DNA from 2 places in the Paenibacillus sp. SAFN-117 genome. Region 2 is predicted to be linked to the other one. Evidence: riboswitches for the same ligand, from Rfam matches in the RefSeq annotation. Region 2 holds a riboswitch; the other holds the start of a gene.
What was found. Region 2 has a riboswitch for cyclic di-AMP ahead of ACTHRH_RS09860 (TrkH family potassium uptake protein). Riboswitches for the same ligand answer to the same signal wherever they lie in the genome.

Region 1: it holds a riboswitch for cyclic di-AMP, as region 2 does, so the genes downstream of both, ACTHRH_RS07765 (LysM peptidoglycan-binding domain-containing protein) here and ACTHRH_RS09860 (TrkH family potassium uptake protein) in region 2, are expected to answer to the same signal.

What each region holds. Positions count from the first base shown of each region.
Region 1 covers NZ_JBQCLK010000009.1:22,601-30,680, reverse strand. Annotated here, with positions in the region: gene ACTHRH_RS07770 (hypothetical protein) at 264-1,673, opposite strand; gene ACTHRH_RS07765 (LysM peptidoglycan-binding domain-containing protein) at 1,826-2,629, opposite strand; cyclic di-AMP (ydaO/yuaA leader) riboswitch at 2,632-2,800, opposite strand; gene ACTHRH_RS07760 (SAM-dependent methyltransferase) at 2,958-3,740, shown strand; gene ACTHRH_RS07755 (FkbM family methyltransferase) at 3,947-4,714, opposite strand; gene ACTHRH_RS07750 (SAM-dependent methyltransferase) at 4,732-5,847, opposite strand; gene ACTHRH_RS07745 (glycosyltransferase family 4 protein) at 6,097-7,221, shown strand; gene ACTHRH_RS07740 (glycosyltransferase) at 7,251-8,080, shown strand, end outside.
Region 2 covers NZ_JBQCLK010000012.1:54,612-62,691, reverse strand. Annotated here, with positions in the region: gene ACTHRH_RS09865 (CPBP family intramembrane glutamic endopeptidase) at 1-1,407, opposite strand, end outside; cyclic di-AMP (ydaO/yuaA leader) riboswitch at 1,704-1,839, shown strand; gene ACTHRH_RS09860 (TrkH family potassium uptake protein) at 1,922-3,247, shown strand; gene ACTHRH_RS09855 (potassium channel family protein) at 3,260-3,922, shown strand; gene ACTHRH_RS09850 (LysR family transcriptional regulator) at 4,067-4,984, opposite strand; gene ACTHRH_RS09845 (succinate dehydrogenase cytochrome b558 subunit) at 5,302-5,958, shown strand; gene sdhA (succinate dehydrogenase flavoprotein subunit) at 5,972-7,729, shown strand; gene sdhB (succinate dehydrogenase iron-sulfur subunit) at 7,732-8,080, shown strand, end outside.

The DNA.
Region 1 (8,080 bases), on a different contig from region 2:
CATTGTTCGGCAACGAATCATCAGAACGGGGCCGATCTATAGAAGGCACTTCCTTAAAAACCGGGCGAACGGATACGTTACGCCCGGTTTGGATTTGCGCAGTCTTGGCATGCTTTGCGCCAGAGGCTGCTTGGAACGATCAGCTCGGCAAGCTTCATGTGAAAAGTCGGCTACAGCACGATGAACAAGGTCCGAACCGGGCGTGCAGCGTTAGCCGTTCACGTTTAGACATAAGGAGTGCCATCTTTGGCGTTCGGGAAAATTTAGATCAGGAACATAGCGACAATGGTCGTCACGACCAAGCCGATCACAACCGGCCGTACATTGCGGCGAACCATCTCGAAAGGATCTACCCCGCAGATCGCCGCGGCGGGAATCAATGCCCAGGGAATCAAGGTTCCTCCTCCGACCCAAATTCCGGCAATTTGACCCAGCGCAGTCAATGTAGCGATCCCGGAGCCGATGGCCGTACCGAATAATTGGGCGATGGAGCCGGCCAACGAGATTCCCGAAAATCCGGAGCCATCCAATCCGGTAATGGCGCCGACGGTCGTAAGGGTAACGGCGCCCACCTCCTTGTTAACCGGAACCGTATTGGCGAGAGCGAGCCCCAAATCATTGACGATGCCTTGAGACCCCTCAGGCAGAACACTGCCGAATAAATTGAAGAAGGCCGAATCCCCCAGATAGAAGAAAGCGGCGATCGGAATGACGGGCCCGAATACCCTGAAGCCGAACTGCAGGCCTTCCACCAGATACTGTGTCGTTCTCTCCAGTCCCCGGTTGCGATGAGCAAGCAGGGTGATGGTGATCAGAATGACCACTGAGGTTCCCCCGACCAGAGCCGTTGCCTCCCCTCCCTGCAGCTTGAAGAAATACATGGCTGCCAAGTCGCCAACAAATAACAGTGGAATGATGACGGCCATAATTTTTTTGGCTTTGTCCGGCAGGGCAGCGGCCAGGGGGTCCTCTCCTCCTTCCGCTCTGGCTTCCCCCTTGCGGACCGCTCCGGTAGCGAGAGTAAGCTTCCCGGCTGCCATCTCCCGGCGCATCAGCCAGAAGGCAGCTACAGTCGTCACCGTTCCCATGACCAGAACTAACGGAATGCTGGCCTGGACAACCTCGGAGACCGGTATACCCGCAGCGTCGGCCGTCAGCTTGGGAGCCCCCTGAATGACGAAGTCCCCCGATAAGGCTATGCCGTGGCCGAACAAATTCATTGCGATGGCAACACCGAGCGGCGGCAGACCGACCCGAACCGCAGCCGGCAGCAGCACGGCCCCGATGAGCGCCACGGCGGGAGACGGCCAGAAGAAGAAGGAAATAACCAGCATGACCAATCCGACTGTCCAATAGGCTAGGCCGGGACTTCTCATCAGTCGGATAAAGGGGGACACCATCGTTTCATTAATTCCCGTTCTCGTTAACACCCGGCCCATGGACACGATAATCGAAATAATCAGTATCGTATTCAACAGCTCTGTGATCGCATAGATAAAGCTGTTGAAGATTCCGCTTACAGATTGGCTTAAGGACGATGTAGCCAACCAGCCGAGCAGAAAGATTCCGGCTATACATACAAGCGATGTATCCCTTCTCATGATCATGCAGCCGATAATCATGACGACAAACCCTACATACACCCAATGGATTCCGATCAGCTCTATCCCCATCTTGCACCTCCCTGCAGGCTTACACCCGGATAATTACAAAGTATGCTTGAGCCCGCAGGTTGGTTTGATCCCGCCCATGTTCATTGAAAAAAAAATCAGCCTCGCCTATTACGAGACTGATCGTTTATGCAAATCATTAGGATGCCGTATCTTTAGTTCAATACATAAACGGTTACGTTCTGAATGCCGAATTGGCTTGCAGTTGAACGGCTGCCCGGCATAAAGATGTCAATCCGGTCGCCCTTAATCGCTCCGCCCTGGTCGGTTGCCTTGCCGATCATTCCTCCGACAGGAAGCCCCTGACTGTTATAACCGGTAATATAAACGGTAGAATTCATAGGAATGACTGCCGGATCTACGGCTATCGTTCCCAGTTTCAGAGGATTACCGTAGTAATCGACAGGCCCCCATCCGTTCTCTTCATGCGAGGCGGAATAAGCGGTAGCGGAAGCCTGTATAACTTTGCTGTAAGTATAGGTTTCGCCCGTCGGCGTCGTTATCGTTTGCGCATTGCTCGCAGGCGCCGGAGCAGACTCCGGACTCGCACTTAAGGCAGCTACCGAGTGGTTCGAATTCGTGTAGCCTTCCGGCAATTCCAGCACAAGCCCCGGATATAAATTATAGGGATCATATTGAGAATTGGCCGCCATTAACAAGTCTAGAGGAATATTTAATTTCTGCGCTATTGTCCAGAAGGAATCCCCCTTCTGCACGGCATAAGAATGCTCCGTAGATACTGGAAGCGTAATCGTCTGGCCGCTTTGCAGGTTATACATATCCACTCCCATGTTGGCATTGATAACGGCCTCCAAGGATAGCTGATTCTTCTCGGAGATTGTCCATAAACTATCATTATCCTGAACCTGATAGGATGCGGCGAAAGCCGGAGAAGACAAACTGGCCAAAGACACACTTAATGTAAACGCTATTACTGTTGTTTTAACCAATCGTTTCATACTGAGCTCCTTTTCGCTGCCTGCGGAGTTAGTTGTCGGATTCGGGAGAAAAGGAAGTATCCCTACGCTAATATAAGCGACTCACCCCAAGTGCCGAGCAAGCCCAATTGTCGGCACATACCGTCCCCCGCACTTCAAGAAAATTTATTGAAGTTTCGGCGGTTAAAGTCTAGCATATTTTAATAGCCGGTTAAACGAGTAAAATATGGAAAGACTCTGCTGCTCTGGCCCTGTGCCGTGCCTTCCTTCCGAAGATACGCATACCATAGAAACATCACTGCATTTGGACTATTTTCAAATCCTCTTCGCAGAAGGAGCGATCCGTTCAATGTTGATTTCACAGGTGTGCAAACAACAGGACTTCGAGTCCGTCTGGCTACAGGAAGCTTGCCTCGCCTTGAAGGAGCCTCTGCAGTATCATCGAAAGCTGTGGGAATACTGTTATATCTATCAAGGGTTGTTGGAACGGGGAATGCTAGGCCCCGGCAGAAGAGGATTGGGATTTGGTGTCGGCAAAGAGCCGCTCGCCTCCTTATTTGCTTCCAGAGGCTGCTATATCACGGCCACCGATCTGGATGCTCCCTCCGCCTCCGTACAGGGCTGGGCGCAATCCAACATGCATGCCGCAGGTATTCAGGATTTGAATGAAAGAGGGTTATGCGATCCTGAATTATTTCGTCAGCGGGTTACCTTTGAAGTGGTCAATATGAATGCGATTCCTCCGCATTTATTTAACCAATTCGATTTTACCTGGTCCTCCTGCTCCTTCGAGCACTGTGGATCGATTGCGCTGGGCAAGCAGTTTATCTTGAACCAAATGAACTGCCTGAAGCCCGGGGGAGTTGCCATTCATACGACCGAATTCAACCTTTCCTCCAACGACCAGACGCTGGAAGAAGGCCCTACGGTCCTCTTCCGCCTTAAGGACATCGAATGGATGGTCCATACGCTGCGCGCACAAGGACATTCCATAGAAGTCGATTATTCGGTAGGCACCGGCCCGATAGACCGCCATATTGATGTTCCCCCCCATTCAAATCCGCACTTAAGACTGCTGTTGGCGCAATATGTCACTACCTCGATAGGGCTTATCATTGAGAAAGCGAAATGACCGCTCTTCTGTCCATAAGCGCAAAAAATCGTAAGAAGGATACCTTCTTACGATTTTTATTAGTTTCGGCTTAATTTATGGTTTGGGCCCAGCTATGCAAGTGTGCACTGCAGGGAGCTGATAAGTAAAACGATGACACTTGCTTGCCGCTTGCTCCGTTCCCATCTCTTAAAATGTGGTTACTGCTCCTGGATACAGGCGCAGCTTCAGCGGACAATCAGCAAGTCCAGTTGATCAGGGTCTTGATGCGCCTCCAATCCCGCTGCATCGGTAGGCACCACCTGTCCATCTCTGAACAAAATATGAAACCGGAATCCGCGTTGGACAAATTTCTGCAGAATCGGACCCGGGGTGCCTCCGCGCCATATAACCGGCAAATACTCCATTAGAATGATGATGGAAGGATTGTGGTCGATCACTTCAAAGACGCTATCCATAATCAACGGCTCCGCCCCGTCTACATCGATTTTAATCACGTCCGCTTTAAGGCTGGGAAGGAAGTCGGTGAGCAATCCTTGCTTGACTTTGAACTTTGTCGGCTCGTTGATAGCTTCAATTCCTAAAAATTGGATGCTTGTCCCGCCATCCCCTATCGTCTGAAATTCGGTTTCCCCTCTTTGATTGGACAGCGCGACCCGGTGCAGATGGACACGCCCGTACATCCCGTTGAAGGAAATGCTTTTTAACAGATTTCTATGGTGAAAAGGGTTCGGCTCGAATGCATGCACCTGGCCGGTAGGCCCTACAAGCATTCCGGATAAAATCGAGAAAAATCCGGTATGGGCTCCGATATCGAGCACGGTCATACCGGGTTTGACGATCGACAACATAATGTTTGTAATCCATTTCTCCCAATCGCCCGTTAATAGAATGGCTAAGTTAACCGGATCCCGTGTATCCAGAAACATATAAGGGCCATGATTTATATTTGTTAATACGGTGTTGTCACCCAAGTAATAATGAGGTCTGCTCAACTGAATCTCCCCTTCCGCTATAACGGCGCCAAGTAAATCGACGGCACACGCACCGCGCAAGCGTTCATATCGTGCTTATATAAACGCACTTCGACATCTTTTTCATCCTCATGCAAATAGATGACTTCCTGCAGCTGAGACGTTAGGAACAAGTGTTTTTGCCACAACAATTTATTAGCGGCATTGGACGTGATATCCAACGTAAAGTGGCCTGCGCCGACTATTTCTATCCGCACTTCGAAGCGGTATACCTGGACGGGCAATTTGATATACGGGCCAAAGAAAATGAATCCGGGCTGATTGCTTCGGATCCAACCGTCCTTATCGGAAGGCCTAGGCAGAATAAATGAAGAATAATACAGGTTGCCGATCCCCGGTGGAGTCTCATAGCGCAGTTCGGCAGGAGGGAGTTCGGCAAGCGCAGGAAGCTCGTCGGTTTTGTTCAAACGGATAACGGCGAGCCCGTTGGCCAGGAAGAACGGATGGTTGAACCGGCAGTCCGCCAAATCCCGCTCTTCACATTGAACCCATAATTGGCTCGGAGCTTCGAAGCTTATGTCCGTGTCCAGTTTCCTCATGAAGGAAAAGGAGACGGCGGTATCCGGAATATCATATTTAGCGGTCAGGAGCCGGAGATACTCCGAATTGAATTGAATAAGCCACCCTACGTCCGTTAGACGCCCGAACGGAACGGTAATGATCGCCTTGCCTCCGGGCTTCAGCAAATCGTAGATTTTGCGAATGGCCTTCAGCGGGGCCTCCCGGTCACCCGATTGGAACTCTCCATACGCCTTCTGCCCGATATGCTCTACGGTCGATGCGCATACGATGACATCGTATCGAGTCTGAACGTCCATTAAATCGATGTTGATTACTCCCGGCCACTTCTCGAATTTATCGATAATATGCCGGCCGGCCAGACCGGGAAGATGCTCGATCAGATCCGGATAATGGGAGAGCACGTTTCCTACCTCGAGAATAGAGCCTTCTTGCCCATGCTCCTGCAAAAAATCAATCACGATCGGAATTTCAACCGTTCTTTCGGACCAGTTGTTCTTAGGAATTCTGTTGTATGGCAGCATCTTGTTATTATAGAGAAAATGAGCTCCCATCTGATGCCCGAAAATTCCCATATTCATCCATCCTTTGGTTTCTACTGAAGAACTGAACTCAAAGAGAGAGCGGCAATCAAGCGTGTGATCTAATATATGCGGGGAGGAAAATCGGGGTATGGACGAATGAAGACATCCCCGATCGATGGTAAGAGCATCTACCCAATTTTCCTTGTTTTTGATTCAAACACCTAATTCCCCCCTTCCGTAGCGCCATATACTGGTTACTAATCCGCAGTTTTATCGGCCGATTAAAGGGGGAAGCCTTCGATGAAGTATACCGGGGTGTATTGGATGGGGCCCGTCCTGGACATGGGAGGATACGGCAACGTATCCCGAAATTTCATAAAAACGTTGGAAACGATGAATATCCCCGTGCAAATCCATCCTATAGGGCCGGATCACGCGGAAATCGGCGAACAGACGAAACAATGGCTGCAGCGGTTATCCACTCCCAAGATTGGAGACAGAGTCGTCTTCATCCGCCACGGATTACCTCCCCTGTTTCGGGAGCATTTTCATGTACCGAACGTAGCCCGCCAGATTGGCGTTACATTGTTCGAAACGGACCGGCTGCCGAGCGGCTGGGCGGCGGAGGCCAACTTAATGGACGAAATCTGGGTCCCCTCCCGCTTTAATTACGAAACTTTCTCCCGCAGCGGGGTCAACCCCTCGAAGCTCAAAATCGTCCCGTACCCTATTGATGTAACGAAATATTATCCAGGGAAACCGTATCAGCAATTAATTTTCTCCCCGCCGATCCGGTCATTCGTGTTTTTGTACGTATTCGGCTTCGATTACCGCAAAGGGTATCAAATGCTTATACAAGCTTTCTGTGAAGAATTCTCTCCCGCCGAGGATGTAAGCCTGATCTTGAAGGTATATCTGCACAGCGGGTACAAAAGAGGGTTTGCGGCTAAAGAAATACTGTCCCTGATTCCGCCGGGCCGTTACAAGAATCAGATCGTGCTAATTACGATGCCTTTCTCGGAAGAGAATTTAATCAATCTCTATCAAAGCTCGGATGTCTATATTTCAATGGACCGGGCCAGCGGCTGGGGAATGCCGGCGATGGAAATGATGAGCCTGGGGAAACCCGTCATCTCCATAAATTGGGGAGGGGCAACCGAATTTATGAACGAATCGAACAGCTTCCTGATCGAGACGGAGAAAAATCTCGTTCCCGTCGACGAGAAATTGCAGCGGGAGCGGCCCGATTATTACCTTAACCATCGCTGGGCGGACGTTAGCATAGCGAACGTGCGCAAAACGATGCGGGAAGCCTACGAGAACAAAAGCAAACGGGAGGCGTTGGCGAGAAAAGCGGCTTCGGATATTCACCTTAACTTTTCTCCCGCGTCCATCGGGATGATCATTTCCAGACTGTTCAGTTAATGTCGATATCTTTAGAAGAGGTGAACATAGTGAACATAGCCTTCGATATGTCTTTCGTTCAGGGGGTGTCCAATTATCGGGGCATCGGAAGATATTCCAAAAATCTGATCGAGCATGTTTCCATCCTCGGCAAGGACCTCTCCTTTTTTTACTTTTATCCCGATATCAACAACGGTCCGGATGCTCTCAAGAGTCAACTGCAGAAATTTCTGCGCCATAATCAAATCGAGCTGTTCCATATCCTGAGTCCTTTCGAATATAAAAATCAGGCCATGATGAATCGGGAGTGGTACGGAAAGACGAAGTTGGCGGTAACGTTATATGATATCATCCCACACCTTTACAAAGATCAATATTTGCATAACGAGGGATTCGAGGCTTTCTATTATCGGGTTATCGAGTTTATCAAATCTTGTGATGTGATTCTGGCCATCTCGGAAACGACCAAACAGGATGCCGTACAACATCTCGGGATGGACCCGAACAAGATAGTAACGATCATGGGCGGCATCGATTCCAGGTTCAAGGTGCTCCCTGCCGTGAACCGGGCGGAGCTGCTTGCCCGCTACGGAATTGTGAAGCCTTATGTCATGTGCACCGGCGGCATGGATTTCCGCAAGAATATGTCCCGGCTGATCGAAGGCTTCTCCATAGCCAACCGCCAGCTTAACCATGCCTATCAACTGGTACTGTGCTGCAGCGTTACTCCCGAAGATCGCCAACAGCTAATGGAGATTGCCCAACGGAGCGGTGTGGCGGAGGATATCGTTATAACCGGATTCGTCCCCGATAATGAAATAACCGACCTGTATAATGCCGCGGAAGTATTCGCCTTCCCATCGTTATACGAAGGACTCGG
Region 2 (8,080 bases):
GTATTTCAGGAAAATGTATCCAAAGATGATCCCCAGCACGGCCACCTCGAATAACCTCGTGTAGCTAGGATAAATCGTGTAGCCGGTATGGCCCAAGGCCCAAATGATGCTCGGCACCAGGACTGCCAGGAAGCGGAGGCGGAACCACTTCTGAAACAAGGCGATGCCGAAGAGCCGATACATAATTTCTTCGGAGGTTCCCGCCATCCACGCAAGAAGCGGGAATAAGGCGGGCCAATACATGTTGAGCACGGATTGGGTCGGATCGTTGACTGCGAATGAATCGAAGGCTTCGCCGGCAATGAAGAACAGAACCTGCTGTACCCCGAGAATAAACAAACAGAGCAAATATCCTCGGCCCATTCCGTAAAACATATCCTCCCCAAAGTTGGACTCCCGCCATCTTGGCCAAGGATTCCAGCCCTGCGCTCTCCATAATTGGTCACCGGATATGGCTGCAAAATATTGTGCGCCCGCCAGAAGCGCAATAATTAGAAAGGTAAACACAATATAGATTACGTTGAAGATAGCGGCATCCTCCGGAGGAATTTGTGTGCTTGCTCCCGGCCAGCTATTTATCGTGTGAAGGCCGTATAGCCCGGCGAAAATAAGAGCAAAGAGGATTCCCCGCGAGAACCGGACCTTCTTCCGGTTAATAATAACGAGGATCAAGGCCGCAATACTCAAAAGAAACATGCCGCCCAGTCCGATATAAGACATCAGGCCGGCAGACCGCTCCTGCCCGGCAAGCCATTGGCGGAAGCTTTCCGGAACCGAGAAGGAAGGAACGAAGCCTACCACTTCCTCTCCTCTTACGGCCACTCCGAGCTGCAGCCTGGATTCGCCGATGCTCTCCTTGGCACTTTCGTACATGAGCAGGCTGCTTCGGGACCCTTGCATCAGCTGCAAATCCGCCGGATCATATCCGTTCTCGGCCAGGAAGCTTTCGGCCAGCAAGCGGCGGCTTTCTTGAGAGCCTGAGGAGGCAGGGGCCGCTTGCTTCTGATTCCATGCCGTCACCTTGGGTTCATTCAATCCGACAAAAATGATCCAATTCAGACGATTTCTCGAATCGAACATTTGAACTTCCCAATAATCGAGAGGGTAATTGTCTCCATACCGGGTGCTGTATTCCTCGGTCAGCTTCGCTTTTTGCAAATAACCGCTCAAGCCTTTGTCCGACTGATAAATAATGTTGATCTTGTTAGGGGTGTAGTCCGGTTGTTTGGTGTGGACGAATTGCCGGGCCAGGTCGGCCGCTTGCTCTTCAGTCACCTTCGGCCCTGACAATTCTTCCTCTACGCCGTTAACGCCGGGAAGCAGGTTGATCAGGATGACGCCGAAGTATAACACTATGCCGATAATGGCCAGCCAAATAAGAGGACGGTTTATTCTGTGTGGAACCACGGGCATTCTCCTCCGCAATAATCTTCTTCATTCCAAAGTACCATAGATAACGGCCTGTTTCCAGTGATTACCTCTGCTTGGGCCGTGTCTCTTCACCGTTATCGAAAATACGGAAACCGCTTGATAAGCTTCAAGAAACGACTCGTCTTATTCAATGCAAGGCAAGGAAATCGCGTGAAAATAAAATGAAATCTTGCATTGCCTGACCATTTTGCCCGAATACTTCCTTACAGCATGATTTTTTCCTAAAATACAGACTTTGTATACCGACCAAAAGCAGGATATAATCGTTATCAATTAAATAGAAGCCGAATTTCTTTTAGAAAGCGGGGGAACCATTTAACTGGGGTGAATTTTGCTAGTTCCAATGCAAATAGGGTGCCTGCACACCCGAATCCGTCAGCTAACCTCGTAGGCTTGCTGTCAGGATACCATACGCCTAAAGCATTGGTTTTCCAGTGCTTTTTTTGTTTCCAGAGGAGAATGAACGTTGCTGAAACGATTGTTTACGAAAATGCATCCGCCGCAAATTTTGGCTTCCGGATTTATCATCATTATACTGATAGGAACCATCCTGCTGACGACTCCGATGGCGTCGGTTGACGGCCGTTCCGTGCCCTTCGTGGATGCATTGTTCACGGCTACTTCAGCCATGTGTCTGACGGGGCTCGTAGTTGTGGATACGGCGACGACTTATTCCGTCTTCGGCCAGATGGTCATTATGCTGCTTATCCAGATTGGCGGCCTGGGCTTTATGACGATGTCGACGCTTTTTGCCCTGGTGCTCAAGAAAAGAATATCGCTCCGTGAGCGGCTTATTCTTCAAGAGGCGCTCAATCAGAACAGCATGGAAGGAATCGTCCGCCTCATCCGCAAAATCATTATTTACTCGCTGAGTATAGAGTTCGTGGCCTTCGTCCTGCTTACTTTGCGCTGGTCCGTTGATTTTCCGTTCGCGGAAGCTGTCTACTTCGGAATGTTTCATGCCATTTCATTGTTTAATAATGCCGGCTTCGATTTATTCGGAGGAGTCAGCGGCCGATTCAGCGGGCTAGCGTTGTTTACGAACGACCCGATCGTCAGCATTATAGCTATGGCCCTGATTATTCTGGGCGGAATCGGATTTATCGTGATGTCCGATTTGATGGAATATAAGAAGCGGAAGAGGCTTCTGCTGCATACGAAAGTAGTTCTGTTCACATCGGCGGTTCTTATTGTCGGAGGGGCGGTGGTCATCTTCACCTTCGAATTTACCAATCCGGCTACTCTCGGGCCTCTTAATGGAGGAAGTAAGGTGTTAGCCTCCTTCTTCCACGCGGTTTCACCGCGCTCGGGGGGAGTGAGCACGCTCGATGTCGGCTCGTTCAGACAGGCCACTCAATTCTTCCTGATTATTCTAATGTTCATCGGGGCTTCGCCCGGTTCGACCGGGGGAGGTATCAAGACAACGACCTTCGCTATCCTGATCGGGGCCATGATAGCGATGGTCCGAGGCAAGGACGATATCGTCATGTTTCGCCATCGGCTGGCCAAGGACCGGATTTATAAAGCCATTACGCTAACATTGTTCGCCCTGGTTATCGTTATCATTTCGGCCATGGTGTTGTCTACTACGGAGAACCATCAATTCCTGATGATCCTGTTCGAAGTTACTTCAGCCTTCGGTACGGTTGGATTGTCTATGGGGTTGACTCCGGAGCTGTCGACGATCGGAAAAATCATCATTTCCTTTCTAATGTTTCTTGGCCGGCTTGGACCTCTAACATTAGCCTATGCACTAAATCCGAAGAAAGAGAAAGAATTGTTCCGGTACCCGGAAGGCAAAATTACGATTGGATAGGAGCTTGAAACCATGGAAGGAAATCAGTATGTGGTAATCGGACTGGGCCGATTCGGATCCAGCTTGGCTAAAGAGCTGGTGAAACTGGGATACGAGGTACTGGGGATCGACAAGTGCGAGGAAATCGTTAATGAAATGAGCGGAGAGCTGACCTATACCGTTGAAGCCGATTCTACGGATGAAGATATGCTCAGGTCGCTGGGCATCCGAAATTTCGATTGTGCGGTCGTGGCGATAGGCGATGATATACAGGCCAGCATTCTGACAGCCATTGTGCTGAAGGACCTCGGGATCAAGAAGGTGGTGGCCAAGGCTCTCTCCGATTTGCACGGTAAAGTGCTGGAGCGGATTGGAGTGGACCGGATCATCTTCCCCGAGAGGGATATGGGGGCAAGAGTTGCTCACCAGTTGGTGTCGCCTAATCTGCTCGATTATATCGAGCTCTCTGAGGAATACACGCTCGCGGAATTGTCGGTTCCGTCCAAGATGTCCGGCCAGACCTTAAAGCAGCTTGATCTTAGAGCGACCTATGGCTGCAGTATAGTGGCTATTAACAAGAAGAGCGGAATGGTAATCGCTCCTACCGCCGATGACATCGTAGAATCCAATGATATTATGGTAGTTATCGGCACCAATGAGCAGATTGAGTCATTCGAAAGATCAGCTTATAAATAAATAGCCTGCTTCAAATCATTCGCCGGCATCATCCCCTGCAGGCCGGTTGTTTGTTGGCTCCCGATTATGGAGAGAATGAGCCTAGCAGGCAAATATTTTCGGCGAGAACCGGGCAGCGCTGCAGAACTAACCGTAGCTGTCCGGCTATTGGAAATCGCTCCGAGCGGGTCTTTCCCGTGTGAAGAATTCCCTGGCAAGATCGATAAAGGAGCGGATGACGGGATCCTGCGGCGCGTCCGTTGTAAACAGGAGAGAGGTCGTTCTTTTCTTCTCCTCCAGCTCGGGAATCGAACGTACGGTCAGCTCGTTATTCTCCAGCAGCTGCCGGTGCAGATAAGATTTGGGCAGCAGCGTTGCGGCCTGGATTGTAGACAAAAGGCGGATGATCGCTTCGAAAGAGTCAATCTCCATTTTCACATTTGGAAAAACCGCGTAGTGATGGAATAATTCATCCATCAGGACCCGGTACCAAGTTCCTTTGGAAAAAAGAATCATCGGCAGGTCATGAATCTCCCTCATCGTGATCGTCTTCAGATGCAGATAAGGATGGCCTGCGGGCAGCACGAGACAAAGATGGTCGTCGAACAAAGGAAGGCAGGTAAGCCCCGGGCTCTCCGTTCGCGATGCGACCAATCCGATATCGACCTTCTGTTCTTTCACCATCGTGACCACTTCGTGAGTTTTTCCGGTTAATGCTTTGATGTCCGTATGCGGAAAGTCCTTTGTATAGAAGGAGATCAGATCCGGAAGGGTGGACTGGAGAGTCGTCAAGCTGGCGCCGACCGTCAGGCTGACCGCTTCATGACCGGACCGGAACTGGTTCAAGGTATGCCGCATCTCTCTTTGCAGCCGCCGCATCTCCACGGCGGTTTCGTAGCAAATTTGACCTGCCCGGGTCAACTCCAGCCGCTTGCCTTTGCGTTCGAACAGATGGACGCCGAGCTCGGTTTCCAGCTTCATGATTTTACGGGAAAGGGCGGGTTGAGAAATATTCAGCACGGAGGAAGCGCGATTCAAGCTCTTTTGTTCCACGACGACAGCGAAAGCATCGAGATTTTCCACTTCAAACCCTCCTGGATAGTTATTTCCTTATGCATGATAGGTATAATCATATATAAATAATAAGCACTTCCATTATAAGCGCTAAAGGCTTACAATGAAAGATGTCACTTAATGTTCACAAAATTTCTCCCGGAAGACAAGGATGTATAATGCATTGGCAAGCTAAGGTAAACTAAGCTTTACCGAATGATTTCCGGGAAACTCCTGCCGATCCTCGAAAAATGTTACAAATTGTTGACGCTTAGTAAGGGTGGGAGTACAATGGGTATTGGTTTGGATTGACAAGCTTCATATTTTTGAAAGGGGAACTCTTACAGATGGCAGGAAATTCTTATTATTACCGCAAGCTGCATTCACTGCTTGGCGTCATCCCGGTCGGATTCTTCCTGGTCGAGCATCTGCTGATGAACTACTCGGCCTTTAACGAAGGCCACCAAGGGTTTATCGACAAGGTAGAGTGGATCAACAGTTTGCCGTTTATTTTCGGCCTTGAGCTGATCGGCATCTGGCTTCCGCTTCTTTACCATGGTGTTTACGGCTTGTACGTGGCCTATACGGCGCGGAATAACGTTTCTAACTACGGGTATTTCCGAAACGTAATGTTCATGCTGCAGAGAGTAACCGGAGTGATCACGCTCCTGTTCGTTTCCTGGCACGTATTTGAAACCCGGGTGCAAGTGGCGTTAGGGAACGTTACTCATGAAGAGCTGGGCGTCAGAATGCATGAAATTGCCACGCAGCCTTGGGCTTTCGTGCTCTACATTATCGGTATCGTAGCGGCAGTTTTCCACTTCAGCAACGGGATGTGGTCTTTCCTGGTAAGCTGGGGAATTACCGTCGGTCCGCGTGCCCAGCGGGTTTCCAGCTATATCTGGATGGCGGTATTCGTACTCGTTTCGCTTATGGGCATTCTTGCACTGGTCGGATTCTTGGATCCGGAATTTAAAGACACGACTGTCTTGACAAAACTGTAAGAGGTGAACGGCAATGGCTAATTCAAAGGTTATCGTAGTAGGCGGAGGCTTGGCTGGACTAATGGCGACGATTAAGGCCGCCGAAGCGGGGGTACATGTAGACCTGTTTTCCTTGGTGCCGGTCAAGCGTTCACACTCCGTTTGCGCTCAAGGCGGTATTAACGGCGCTGTAAATACGAAAGGGGAAGGCGACTCTCCCTGGGAGCACTTTGACGATACCGTATACGGCGGAGACTTCCTGGCTAATCAGCCGCCGGTTAAAGCGATGTGTGAAGCGGCTCCAGGCATTATCCATCTAATGGACCGGATGGGAGTCATGTTTAACCGGACACCGGAAGGCTTGCTTGATTTCCGCCGGTTCGGAGGAACGAAACATCACCGTACGGCATTTGCGGGAGCAACTACCGGCCAGCAGCTGCTGTACGCTTTGGACGAACAGGTCCGGCGCTGGGAAACGGCCGGTTTGGTCAAGAAATTCGAGCACTGGGAGTTTACTTCCGCTGTCATTGACGATGAGGGAGTATGCCGCGGGATTACCGCCCAGGATTTGCGCAGCATGGAAGTTCGGAGCTTCCGCGCCGATGCGGTCATCATGGCTACCGGAGGTCCCGGAATTATATTCGGTAAAACGACCAACTCCGTCATCAACACCGGAACGGCAGCCAGCGCATTGTATCAGCAGGGAGTTCATTATGCCAACGGCGAGTTTATTCAAATTCACCCGACGGCTATTCCCGGTGACGACAAGCTGCGTCTGATGTCTGAATCCGCACGTGGAGAGGGCGGACGGATATGGACTTATAAAGACGGCAAGCCGTGGTACTTCCTGGAGGAGAAATATCCGGCTTACGGAAACCTCGTTCCCAGGGATATTGCCACTCGGGAAATTTTCCACGTGTGCGTAGATTTGAAGCTTGGAATCAACGGGGAGAATATGGTCTATCTGGATCTGTCTCATAAGGATCCGAAGGAATTGGATGTTAAGCTGGGCGGAATCATTGAGATTTATGAGAAATTCGTAGGGGATGACCCGCGCAAGCTTCCGATGAAAATCTTCCCGGCCGTTCACTACTCGATGGGCGGCTTGTGGGTCGACTATAATCAAATGACGAATATTCCAGGCTTGTTTGCCGCCGGAGAGTGTGACTATTCGATTCACGGTGCTAACCGCCTCGGTGCGAACTCGCTGGTTTCCGCTATTTTCGGAGGAATGGTTGCTGGTCCTAAAGCGATCGAATACATCAAGGGATTGAACAAGCATGCCGAGGATGTCTCCTCGACCGTATTCGACCGTGAATGTAAGAAACAGGAAGAAAAATATGAAAGCTTGCTATCCATGGATGGAACGGAAAATGCCTATGCTCTTCACAAAGAGCTTGGAGAATTGATGACAGCCAATATGACCGTTGTTCGTTACAACAAGCGGCTGCAGGAAACAGACGACAAAATTCAGGAACTGATGGAACGTTACAAAAACCTGAGCATGACCGACACGTCCCGCTGGAATAACCAGGGCGTAAGCTTTGCCCGTCAGTTGTGGAACATGTTCGAACTGGCACGCGCCATGACGATCGGCGCCTTGATGCGTAACGAAAGCCGTGGGGCGCATTACAAGCCGGAATTCCCGGAGCGCGATGACGAGAACTTCCTGAAAACAACGATTGCATCCTACTCGAAAGAAGGTCCGCAAATTTCGTATCAGGATGTCGATGTTTCCCTCATCCCTCCACGCAAGCGGGATTATACGACTGATAAGAAAGGAGGAGCATGAGCATGGCTGAAGCAACAGCAACAAACCAAAAAACAATTAAACTGCATATTACCCGGCAGGACACCGCAGATTCGAGTCCATACACCGAAGAGTTCGAAATTCCATACCGCCCGAATATGAACGTAATCGGAGCATTAATGGAGATTCAAAGAAATCCTGTAAATTCCAAGGGGCAGAAGACGACCCCGGTATGCTGGGAATCCAACTGTTTGGAGGAAGTTTGCGGCGCTTGTTCCATGATCATTAACGGCAAGCCCCGCCAGGCTTGTTCGGCGCTCTTGGATAAGCTTGAGCAGCCGATCCGCATTGCTCCGATGAAAACTTTCCCTGTCGTCCGCGACTTGGTTATCA